2 linked regions of the Solidesulfovibrio fructosivorans JJ] genome follow. The main gene of each other region encodes a partner of the protein of the gene in region 2 in a complex. Links are inferred from orthologs where the notes say so. Each region holds a gene or a part of one and is shown on either strand. Other genes may lie near its edges.

Evidence for each region.
Region 1: the proteins of trxA (region 2) and DESFRDRAFT_RS19350 are in contact, whole or in part, in an NMR structure (PDB 2IPA), measured with the Bacillus subtilis proteins. The link is inferred for Solidesulfovibrio fructosivorans JJ] from one-to-one orthologs.

The regions. Positions count from the first base shown.
Region 1 is NZ_AECZ01000048.1:8,290-12,773, forward strand. What follows is about bases 1,576-4,484. They hold DESFRDRAFT_RS19350 (arsenate reductase ArsC), read right to left. Parts: upstream 3,298-4,484; coding sequence 2,854-3,297; downstream 1,576-2,853. Other genes in these bases: DESFRDRAFT_RS19340 (transaldolase family protein), read right to left, coding at 1,576-1,739; rpiA (ribose-5-phosphate isomerase RpiA), read left to right, coding at 1,936-2,655; DESFRDRAFT_RS19355 (arsenate reductase ArsC), read right to left, coding at 3,273-3,746; DESFRDRAFT_RS19360 (sll1863 family stress response protein), read right to left, coding at 3,869-4,330. Outside these bases: DESFRDRAFT_RS19330 (response regulator), read right to left, coding at 1-97; DESFRDRAFT_RS20910 (hypothetical protein), read right to left, coding at 312-626; more of DESFRDRAFT_RS19340, read right to left, coding at 867-1,575. UniProt on the Bacillus subtilis protein: Catalyzes the reduction of arsenate [As(V)] to arsenite [As(III)]. In vitro, can dephosphorylate para-nitrophenyl phosphate (pNPP).
Region 2 is NZ_AECZ01000001.1:278,827-284,767, forward strand. What follows is about bases 1,364-4,154. They hold trxA (thioredoxin), read right to left. Parts: upstream 3,024-4,154; coding sequence 2,703-3,023; downstream 1,364-2,702. Other genes in these bases: DESFRDRAFT_RS01310 (outer membrane protein assembly factor BamD), read right to left, coding at 1,364-1,581; trxB (thioredoxin-disulfide reductase), read right to left, coding at 1,770-2,699; tsaD (tRNA (adenosine(37)-N6)-threonylcarbamoyltransferase complex transferase subunit TsaD), read right to left, coding at 3,142-4,154. Also shown: DESFRDRAFT_RS01305 (hypothetical protein), read right to left, coding at 1-767; more of DESFRDRAFT_RS01310, read right to left, coding at 844-1,363; more of tsaD, read right to left, coding at 4,155-4,260; fbp (class 1 fructose-bisphosphatase), read right to left, coding at 4,267-5,280; DESFRDRAFT_RS01335 (hypothetical protein), read right to left, coding at 5,453-5,941. UniProt on the Bacillus subtilis protein: Participates in various redox reactions through the reversible oxidation of its active center dithiol to a disulfide and catalyzes dithiol-disulfide exchange reactions.

The sequences.
Region 1 (4,484 bases), on a different replicon or contig from region 2:
AGGCGGTCACTTTATGGCCCATCCGCTTGAGCATGGCTCCCGTGGCCATGGCGGTGATGGCTTCATCTTCCACGATCATCACGCGTGCCGACGTCATACGCGTCTCCTGAGTCTTTCCCCCAAAGGCGGTCATTCCCCCCTCTTCCCATGTGCCCGGCATTGCATTTTGTCAATGCGCCAGCGACAAAAGGCCAGTGGGTGAAACAGGAAACAACGCGCGAAGGGGAACCGCTTTTCAAGGCGCCTCCCCTCCCGCCCACGCCTTCCCACCCCTTGTTCCCGTTCAGGACGGCACAGGGAGGGGCGTTGTCCTAGTACATGCCGCGGCCGTAGCCCATGCCCCAGCCGCCATGGCCGTTGCCGCCATGGGAGTAGCGGTGGCCGTGCCCCTGGACGTCCCAGGCCCGACCGTAGCCGTGGCCATAACCGGCCATATGGCGACCGCCGTACATGCCGTAGCCATGCCCCGGCCCCATCGGGCCGTAGCCGTAACCGCAGCCGACTGTGGCGGCGGCGGCCGGACCGGCGTTGGCCGTGTTGGCCGTGAAAGTCGTATTGTCGGCGGCAAAAGCGCTGGCGGCGGTAACGGCCAGGGCCAGGGTCAGCAATATAATGATGCGCTTCATGATGGTGCTCCTTTGGCCCCGGACCGATGTTCCGAAACCTTGTTGTTGCTTCGCCCGACATGAAGCATCAGACGTGCCAAAGCGGAAACCGCTTGAATACCGGATCAATAGAGTGCCACGGACATCATGAATGTCCATTTTTCATACACCTGACGCATACAATGCATACAGCCGGCCGCACAAAAAAAGCCCGCCGCGAAAGCGGCGGGCCGTTTGCCTGTCCAGGAAAAACGAATGCGATCAGGCCTCCATGTCGATCAGGGAATTCCAGTCCGCCGAAAACTTGGCCATGCCCGCGTCCGTGAGGGGATGGGCGATAGGGTAGTCCCGCCAGCGGCCGTCCAGATTCAGGGGCTCGTAGGCGATGGGGGCCAGGCCGGACGGTTCGTAGATGTAGGCCGGGCCGGGGATGGGCAGGCCGGCTTCGGCCCAATCCATGAGGATCTTGTAGGGCGCGGTGATGATGTCGCTGCCAACGGCCAGGGCGCACAAAAAATGCTCCATGGAGCGCACGCTGGCCGTGAGCACCTCCACGTGGCCGTCGCCGGGCCCGTACATGCGGATGATATTCTTGATGAGGTCCATGCCGTTTTCGCCCCGGTCGTCGAGACGGCCGATAAAGGGCGAAAGAAACACGGCCCCTCGCGCCGCGCCCTTTGTGGCGGCATACACGGCCGCCGCCTGGGCCTGGCTGAAGACCAGGGTCATGTTGACGCGCCGGCCCTCGCCGGTGAGCACGTTCGCCGCCTCCAGGCCGGCCGTGGTCGTCGGCAGCTTGATGTGGGCATTGGGAATCCAGGTGTCGAACTCCCTCGCCTGCTCCAGCATGGGGGCAACCGGCGTCGTCTCGTCGGCGTAGACCTCGATGGACACCGAACCCTCGGGCAAAAGCCCCGAGAGTTCCTGGCACAGTTCCTTGTAGAACTGGTAAATGGCCGTGGCACTGAACTTGTTCCCCTGGGTCTTGTGGGCCTGGGCCTCGGGATTTTTGGCCAGAAGGCTCGGATTGGTGGTCTGGCCGTCAAGAAATCCCAGGGCCTTTATGACCTGCCGGGTTTCCTCGGGGTCGGCTCCGTCCAGAAAAATGCGCGTTTTCAGACTTTCAGGTCGCATGGTCCCCTCACAGCAGAGTTTTTGACGGGTTAGGCGATGCCGTCGCGGGAACGACCGGCTCCGTTTCGGGCTTCTCGGCTGAACTTAAACACCGTTTGCCGGCAAAAGGCAAACAGCGTCGGGCCGGTTGACGTTTTTTCCTCGCGGGACACCGGATCGGGGTTTCCCCGTCGTCAAAACATGGTATGCGGCGGCCATGGATACGCCAAGCACCTTCAGTCCCGAGGAAACGGCCGGCTTCAAGCGGGCCGCCGCGGCCCATGCCGCCGCCATGGTCGAACCGGGCATGGCCGTGGGCATGGGACACGGCTCCACGGCCGTGGCCGCCGTCCCCGTTCTGGCCGAGCGCGCCGCGCGGGGCGAGCTCCCCGGCACGTACTTCGTGCCGGCGGCCCATTTCATGGCCGAAGCCCTGCGCCGCGCCGGCCTGCCCGTGGCCGGCCTGGACGACGCCCCGGTCCTGGATATCACCATCGACGGGGCCGACGAGATCGACCCGGCCGGCAACTGCATCAAGGGCGGCGGCGGCGCGCTGCTCTACGAGAAAATCGTGGGCCAGGCGGCGCAGCGCCTCGTCATCGTGGCCGACGCGGGCAAGCTCTCGCCGCGCCTTTGCTCACGCCACGCCCTGCCCGTGGAGATCACGCCCTTCGCCCTGGCCAGCGAACTGCGCTTCCTGCGCCGGATCGGCGGCAACCCGTCCCTGCGCCAGCGCCCGGACGGCGACCCCATGCGCACCGAACGCGGCAACGTCATCGCGGATTGCGCCTTCGCCCCGCTTCCCGACCCGGCCGCCCTGGCGACAAGCCTCGACGCCCGGGCCGGCGTGGCCGGACACGGCCTCTTCGTCGGCCTGGCCTCGTGCATCGTGGTGGCCGGCCCGGACGGCGTCCGGGAACTGGAGGTTGGAGGATAAAGGATACGGCAGCGAGGAACCGGGGGGAAACTTTTTTGAAAAAAAGTTTCCCCCCGGACCCCCTTTCAAAAAACTTTTAACGGTTACAGCTTGTTATCGTTATCACATCCGTAACCGGTAAAAGTTTTGGGGAGGGGAGAGCGCGAGAGGGGAACCCTTTTTTCAAAAAGGGTTCCCCTCTCGCACATCTTCCATCTCCTAAAACTCCTTCACCACAAATTCCCGAATGGCGTCGCGGACGCGGCGGTAGTGGTCGAGGGCTTCTTCTTCGGAGGCCGCGCCGGCGGCCAGGGCGGGCGGGTCGTCGAAGCCGGCGTGGCGCTTTTCGACGGTTCCCGGAAAAAAGGGGCAGGTATCGTGGGCCGCGCCGCAGAGGGTAATCACGGCGTCGAAAGCCACGTCCGGCGGCAGGTCGGCGACCAGTTTGGATGTCTGGCCCGAGATGTCCACGCCGGCCTCGGCCATGACGGCAACGGCCCTGGGGTCGAGGCCGTGGCGCTCCACGCCGGCCGAGTACGGATTGAGGACATCGGCCTTGAGCGCCCGGGCGAAGCCTTCGGCCATCTGGCTGCGGCAGGCGTTGCCGGTGCACAGGAAAAGGATGTTCTTTTTCGGGCTCAAGCGTTTTTCCCGCCTTCCCATGTGTCCCCGGGGCGTTTGCCCCCTTCGGCCCTGATCTGGTCGGCCAGGGAACGCATGCGCTCGCGGATGCTGTCGCGGATGGTCCGCACCACGGCCAGCTTTTCCGCCTCGGTCCCCTCCGCCTTGGCCGGGTCGGGAAAGGGCAGGTGCAGGCGGTGGGTGACGCCCGGAAACACCGGGCACTGGCCTTCGAGGGATTCCTCGCACACCGTGACCACATAATCGAAGAGCAGGCCGTCCCGGTACAGGTCGAAGACCTTGCGCGTCCCTTTTCCGGACAGGTCGATCCCCTCCTCGGCCATGACCGTGACCACCAGGGGATTGACGCGGGTGGGATCGAGGCCGGCGCTTCTGACCTCGACCGCGTCGCCGCAGAATTTTTCGAGATACGCCTCGGCCATCTGGCTCCTGGCGCTGTTGTGCACGCAGATGAAAAGGACCCGCAACATGATCGTCCTCCCGGGGAATTTCGTTGTCCCATCCCTAAAGAAGGCCGGTGACGATCCGGTGACGCGGCGCGGGCCCGGGCCGAACGGGCAAACGCCGCACGGCCCGGGCAGAAAGCGAGGGACTACTTCTGTATTTCCTTCTTGGCCGCTTCGTAGCCCTTGGTCAGTTTGTCCATGGCCGCGTCGAAGCTGGTCTTGAGGTCCTTGGCGGCATCCTGGCCAGCCGCCTTGAGAGCGTCGAGCTTGGCCCCGGCGTCCGCCCGCTCGGCTTTGAGGGCATCCAGTTGCTTTTGGGCGTCGGCCTTGGCCTGGTCGGTCAGGGTCGCCGCCTTGGCCGAGAGCGCGTCGATCTCCTTGTCCATGGCCGCCAGCCGCGCCGCGGCGTCCGTCCGCATCTTGTCCAGCTGGTCCTTGGTATAGGCGGCCGTGGTCTCGGCGGCCTTGGACACGTCGGTTTTGACGTCCTGGGCCGTGGGCGCGGCGGGTTTCTTTTCGGCCTTTTCTTCGTCCGACTTGCCGCATCCGGCCGCCAACATCAGGATCAGGGCCAGGGGCACAGCCAGGGTCGCCAGCACTTTGCGCATATCGTCCTCCTTGGTTCGTTTCGCGCTCACGCACGGTTTGGAACTAACGGTAGCATATCATGGCCGGGGCGCAACCCGGCCCGCGTCACTCCGCCTTATCCTTATAGAGGAGGATCGCGCTGGGTCGCTTCGGACGTGCCGGGTCGTTGTGTCC
Region 2 (5,941 bases):
TCTCCCGGCGCGACGTACAGGGCATCATACCCGCATTCGGTCGCTTCAGCCAGCCCGCCCGGGGCAACGGCAAAGGGTGCGCCCCAATGTTCGTCATGGCTATGGACGGAAAACGCCATGTCCGGCTGGGCAAAGCGCAAGGCTTCGCGATCCAGCCCGTCATCCGGGCCGCACAGGATGCCGCAGCGGCCCGAGGTTTTGGCCGTGAGGCTTTGCAACGTCCCCGTATCGTCCGGCTTGGCCGGAGGGGCGACGCCGTCCAGGAGAACCACGGCCCCCCTGCCCCGCTGCCGGGCAAGTTCCCGCCACAGACCGGCCAGGGCGCGCACGCCGATGCGGCAGGCGGTCTCCACGCCGCAAAGTTCGAGCGTGGTCAAAAGCGGCTGAGGCCAGCTCCCGCCGCCGACACGCACGGCCGCGACCTCCGGCACCCGGGCGCAAAGGGCCGGGATGACGGCGGCGGCAAGGCGCGCCGGGGAGGCAAAGCCCGCACCGCACAGGACCACGGCGAAATCGAGGGGCGTATCCAGGCGGTCCAGGACCAGATCGTGGCCCAGAACGAGGCGCTCACGGCGATACGGAGGCATGGGGCCGCCGCAGGCGGCATAGATGGCGGCGATGCCGGTTTTCAAGAGCGAACGCTGCCGGTCCGTCACCGCGGCATAGGCCCGGGCGAAGGCGGCGTCGGCCACGCGGCCGCGTTCCATGGACGGCGGCCAGAAAGCGGCCGGCGCGTCACACTGCTCGGTATCCTGTTCCGGCATCATGGATTCTCGGAAATGTGAGCGAGAGGGGAACAAGCGGGCGGAACCAAGAACGGCACCGCCCGCCTCTTCCTTCGCATTACAACCAGCGTTTGAGCCAGTTGTGCCAGCTGCCTTCGATCTTGCGGCGCTCGGCTTCGCTCAAGGTCTTCTGGTATTCGAGGTAGGAAAGTTCGGCCCGCAGCTTGGAGTAGGCCACGACCTCCTCGAGGTCCTTGAAGTTCTCCACCGTGTACATGTAGCGCTTCCAGGCCGCGCCGTACTGGTCGGTACGCCAGTAGAAATCGGCCACGAAGAGCTCATGCTCGGCCAAGCGCTTGCGGCAGCGACGGATGTACTCCGCCGCTTCCTTGCCGTATTCGGTGTCCGGGAAAGTCTGTTGCAAAAGATAGAAGTATTGCAACGCCTCCTGGAGGTTTCCCTGCGGCATGTCGATGGATTCGGAACGCTTGAAGTTGGAAACGCCGATTTGATAGAGAACGTAGGGAATCTCTTCGCTACGCGGATGGACGGATTCGAACTCTTTGTAAGTTTCGGCGGCCGGCCCATAATCCTCGGTCAGGAAATAGGCATCGGCCAGGGCGATGGTGCCCATGGGAGTATAGGGGCTGAAGGGGTAACGGTCCTTGAGCTTGATGAAAAACTTGGCAGCCCCGTAGTAGTCCTTTTCCGACATGGCCTGTCGCCCGGCCTCGTAGAGTTCCTGGGCGGTGTCCTCCGGCGGCGGGAGGAAGTAGTAATCCATGAGCCCGGCACAACCGCCAAGAAGCAGCAGCAGGCAGGCCAACGGCAGAAAACGGCGCATCATCGCGTTCATGGTACATTCCCAAATACGGCCCGGAGGGGTCCGGGCGCATTGCGCCGGGCGCAACGCCCCCACATGGCGGCATCGCGTCCGGCGTTTTGATGCGCGTCCTCTTACCAGATGGACCAAGGGCGCACAATGGAAAAAACCGAACCCGTCCGGCCGCCTCCTTCGGAGCAACGTCCGTCCGGGTCCGGCTGTCAGCCTTGCGAGAAGCGCGAACTGATGTAGGCGTAGGCGGCATGGGCGGCGCTGGCGCCGTCGCCGACGGCCGTAGCCACCTGCCTGCAGGATTTGGAGCGGATATCGCCGGCGGCGAAAATGCCCCCGATATTGGTGCGCATTTCCGCGTCGGTCGTAATGAACCCATGGTCGTCGCGGGCCAACCCTTCGGGATAGAAGTCGCCCTGAGGCTCGAAGCCGACGAAGACGAACACGCCGTCGACGGGGATGACGTGGCAGTCGCCGCTTTTGACGTTGCGCACCTCAATGCCCGTCACGCTCTCCCCGCCCGTGATGGAACACACGATGGTCGAGCGCAGGATTTCGATGACCGGGCTCACCGAGCAGCGATCCTGGTAGCATTTCTGCCCCCGGAAATCGTCGCGACGGTGGATGAGGTAGAGCTTTTTGACCAGCCGGGACAGATAGAGGGATTCCTCAAGGGCCGAGTTGCCGCCGCCGATGACGGCCACGGTCTGTCCCCGGAAGAAGTTCCCGTCGCAAAGGGCGCAGTAGGATACGCCCTTGCCCGCGAATTCCTTTTCCCCGGGGATGCCCACCCGCTTGTAGCGGGCGCCGGTGCAAAGGACCACGGCCGTGGCCTCGATGGTCTCGTCGCCGACCGTGATGCGGTGGACGCCGTCGACGGTTTCGATGGCCCGGACCTCGTCCCCGACGCGGTCCACGGCGTAATGGCCGAGGTGGGCGGCCATGAGATCGGCCAGCTTCCAGCCCTCGATGCCGTCCGGAAATCCGGGATAGTTCTCGATCAGATGCGTCATGAGCATCTGACCGCCCGGGGACAGCTTCTCCACCATGGCCACGGACACATCGGAGCGGGCCAGATACAGGGCGGCCGTAATCCCGGCCGGGCCGCCCCCGATCACCACGGCGTCATAACGTTTCATGAACTACAAAGCCTTTTGGGTGAGCATTTCCTTGATGCTGCTTTTGGACACGGCGCCGGTGATCTGCTCGACCACCTCGCCGCCCTTGAAAAGGATCAGGGTGGGGATGGCGCGGATGCCGTACTTGCTGGGAGTGCTCGGGTTTTCGTCCACGTTCATCTTGGCCACTTTGACCTGGCCGGTGTACTCGTTGGCCAGCTCGTCGATGACGGGACCCATGGCCCGGCAAGGCCCGCACCACGGAGCCCAGAAATCCACCAGGACCGGCAGATCGCACTGCAGGGCTTCGGCCTCGAAATTCGCGTCGCTGAGTTGAATGGCCATGGTTGCATACTCCTTTTGTGGCTTGGCCGGCCGCCAGGCGGCCGGGTTATCTCCGAATTGGAATGCGGCGGAGCGTGGTCCGCCGCCTGACCGTTACGCAGTCTGCAACTTTGCAAACCTATTGCGGCTCGGGCCGCCTGTCAACAGATGGCCGCCCGAGGGAAGGCCCGGTTCGGTAATCCCAGGGCACCTTCCGCCCCCGCGGCACGGCATCGAGGTCGAGGCCGTGGGTCAGGCCGGCCCGCCCGAGCAGGCAGCCCGTGGCCGCGATCATGGTGGCGTTGTCGGCGCACAGTTTGGGTTGCGGCAAAAAAAGAGGCAGGCCGCGCCTGGCCGTCAGGTCCGTGAGCATCTCCCGGATGCGGCTGTTGGCGGCCACGCCGCCGGCGGCCAAAAGCGCGCGCACAGGCCCTGTGTCACGGGCGTCGAGCGCCCGCTCCATCTTGACGCGAAGGGTGTCCGCGATGGCGAAATTGAGCGCGGCGCAGACCTTGCGCATGGCCATGGGCCAGTCGAGCGGGTCGATAGGCCCGCCCGGGGACGGCATGACGTCCAGGCGCAACTCGGAATGGGCGGCAACGTACGTGGCCACGGCGGTTTTAAGGCCGCTGAAGCTGAAATCGAGGTTCCGGTTGTCGAGAAATGGTCTTGGGAAAAGGCCGCGCTCGGCTTCGATATCCCGGCCGAGCGCGTCGATGTAGACGCCGCCGGGATACGGCAGGTTCAGCGACTTGGCCGCCTTGTCGAAGGCCTCGCCGGCGGCGTCGTCGAGGGTGCGACCGAGCACCGCGATGTCGAGGGCCGATCGCAACAGCATGATCTGCGTGTGTCCACCGGAAACCAGCAGTCCCAGGGCCGGATACGGCACATCCCGGCCGATGGCCGCGGCCATGAGGTGGGCGTGGAGGTGGTCCACGCCGATAAGAGGCTTGCCGGCCCCCAGGGCGAGGGCCTTGGCCGTGGCCAGACCGATGAGCAGGCTGCCGAGAAGCCCCGGCCCCCGGGCCACGGCCAAGGCGTCGACATCGGCGAGGCCAAGACCCGTTTCGGTGAAAAGGGCGCGCAAAAGCGGCCCCATGCGGCGCAGATGCTCCCGCGAGGCCAGCTCCGGCACCACGCCGCCGAAAAGCGCGTGGACATCAATCTGGGAAGCGAGCTTTTCCGCCACGGGACGGCCGTCGTCGCACAGGGCCACGGCCGTCTCGTCGCAGGAGGTCTCGATGCCGAGACAAAGCATGGCGTCTTAGGACTGGCGCGCCTTGGCGTAGATTTCCACCACCTTGGCCACGTCGTTTTTGCTGCCGATAAAAAGCGGCACCCGCTGGTGCAGTTCCTCGGGTTCGATGGACAGGATGTCGCGCGCGCCGTCGCTGCCCATGCCGCCGGCCTGCTCGCACACGAAGGACAGCGGCGAGGCCTCGCACAAAAGCCGCAGCTTGCCCTTGGGCTTTTTGGGATCGCGGTGGTCGGCCGGATAGAGGAAAACGCCGCCGTAAAGCAGATTGCGGTGGAAGTCGGCCACAAGCGACCCGATGTAGCGTCCGGCGTAGGGCTGGCCGCGCAGGTTGTCCGAACCCTTGAAGTACCGGACGATCTCCTTGGTCGGTTCGTCCCAGAAATTCCAGTAGGCTTCGTTGACCGAATAGACCCGTCCGGTTTCGGGAATCTTGATGTCGGGATGGGAGAGCAGGAATTCGCCCACGCTCGGGTCCAGGGTGAAGCCGTTGACGCCCCGCCCGGTGGTGTACACCATCATGGTGGAGGTGCCGTAGAGGAAGTAACCGGCGGCCACCTGTTCGGAACCGCGCTGGAGCAGGTCGCACAGCTTGTCGCCGCCGCATTCGCCCTTGGTGCGGTAGATGGAAAAGATGGTGCCCACGTTGACGTTGGCGTCGATGTTGGACGAGCCGTCAAGCGGGTCGAAAATGAGGAAGTAATCGCCTTTGGGGAACTGGTCCGGGATGCGGACCAGGTCGGCGTTTTCCTCGGAGGCGATGGCGCAAAGCACCCCGGATCGCTCCATGCGGTGGATGAGCACCTTGTTGGCGTATTCGTCGAGCTTTTGGACCTGCTCGCCCTGGACGTTGATCTCGCCCGTAAATCCCAAAACGTCGACCAGGCCGGCTTTGCGGACTTCCCGGGAGATGATTTTGGCCGCCAGGATGAGCTCGTTTAAAAGCCGGGTGAACCGGCCGGAGGCCATGGGGGATTCCTTCTGGTGCAACAGCAAATGTTCGGTCACGGTAACTTGGGGCATGTGTTGTTCCTCCCGCCGTCATGGTTGCCGCTGGGTATGAAACGCCGACGGTGCGTGCGGTGTCGGCCTTTTTACAATGGCCCGGCGGTTCCCACAAGATTTTCCGGGGGTTGTCGCAAATAAAAAAGCCGGCGGCCCGGGCCGCCGGCCATAAAGGCGTATCGCCGCGGCGTCAGGGATTGGCCGGGGAGCCGTTCATCGGCACCCCGTGCGAAGCTTCGGGCGCGGGCGTTTGCGGCGTGGCCGCGTCCGGTGTCGCGGCTTCCGGCGCATCGGCCTTGGGCGCGGCTTTTTCATCGGACGACGCGGCGTTTGGGGCCGGTTCCGGTTTCGTGGCCCGGGCATCCCGGGCGTCGGTGACATAAATGAACTCGAGCTGGCCGACATAGCGCGCCTGCCAGAGGTACTCCCCGCCGCCGGAAGTGATTTCGCCGTTGACGGAGTCCTTGAGGAGTTCGTCCCATTTGAGCCCGGCCAGGGCCTCGCCCTGCCCGCCGCCGGCCCAGACCACGCCTTCGGTGGACAAGATGGACAGGGCATCGGGCTCCGGCGAAAATTTGGCCAGATTGCGCGGATCGAAGCTCGCGACCACAAGGCCGGCCCACTCGTTGTTCTTGAAATACGGCGCGGCCACCATGACCACGGTGCCGAATTCGTCGGT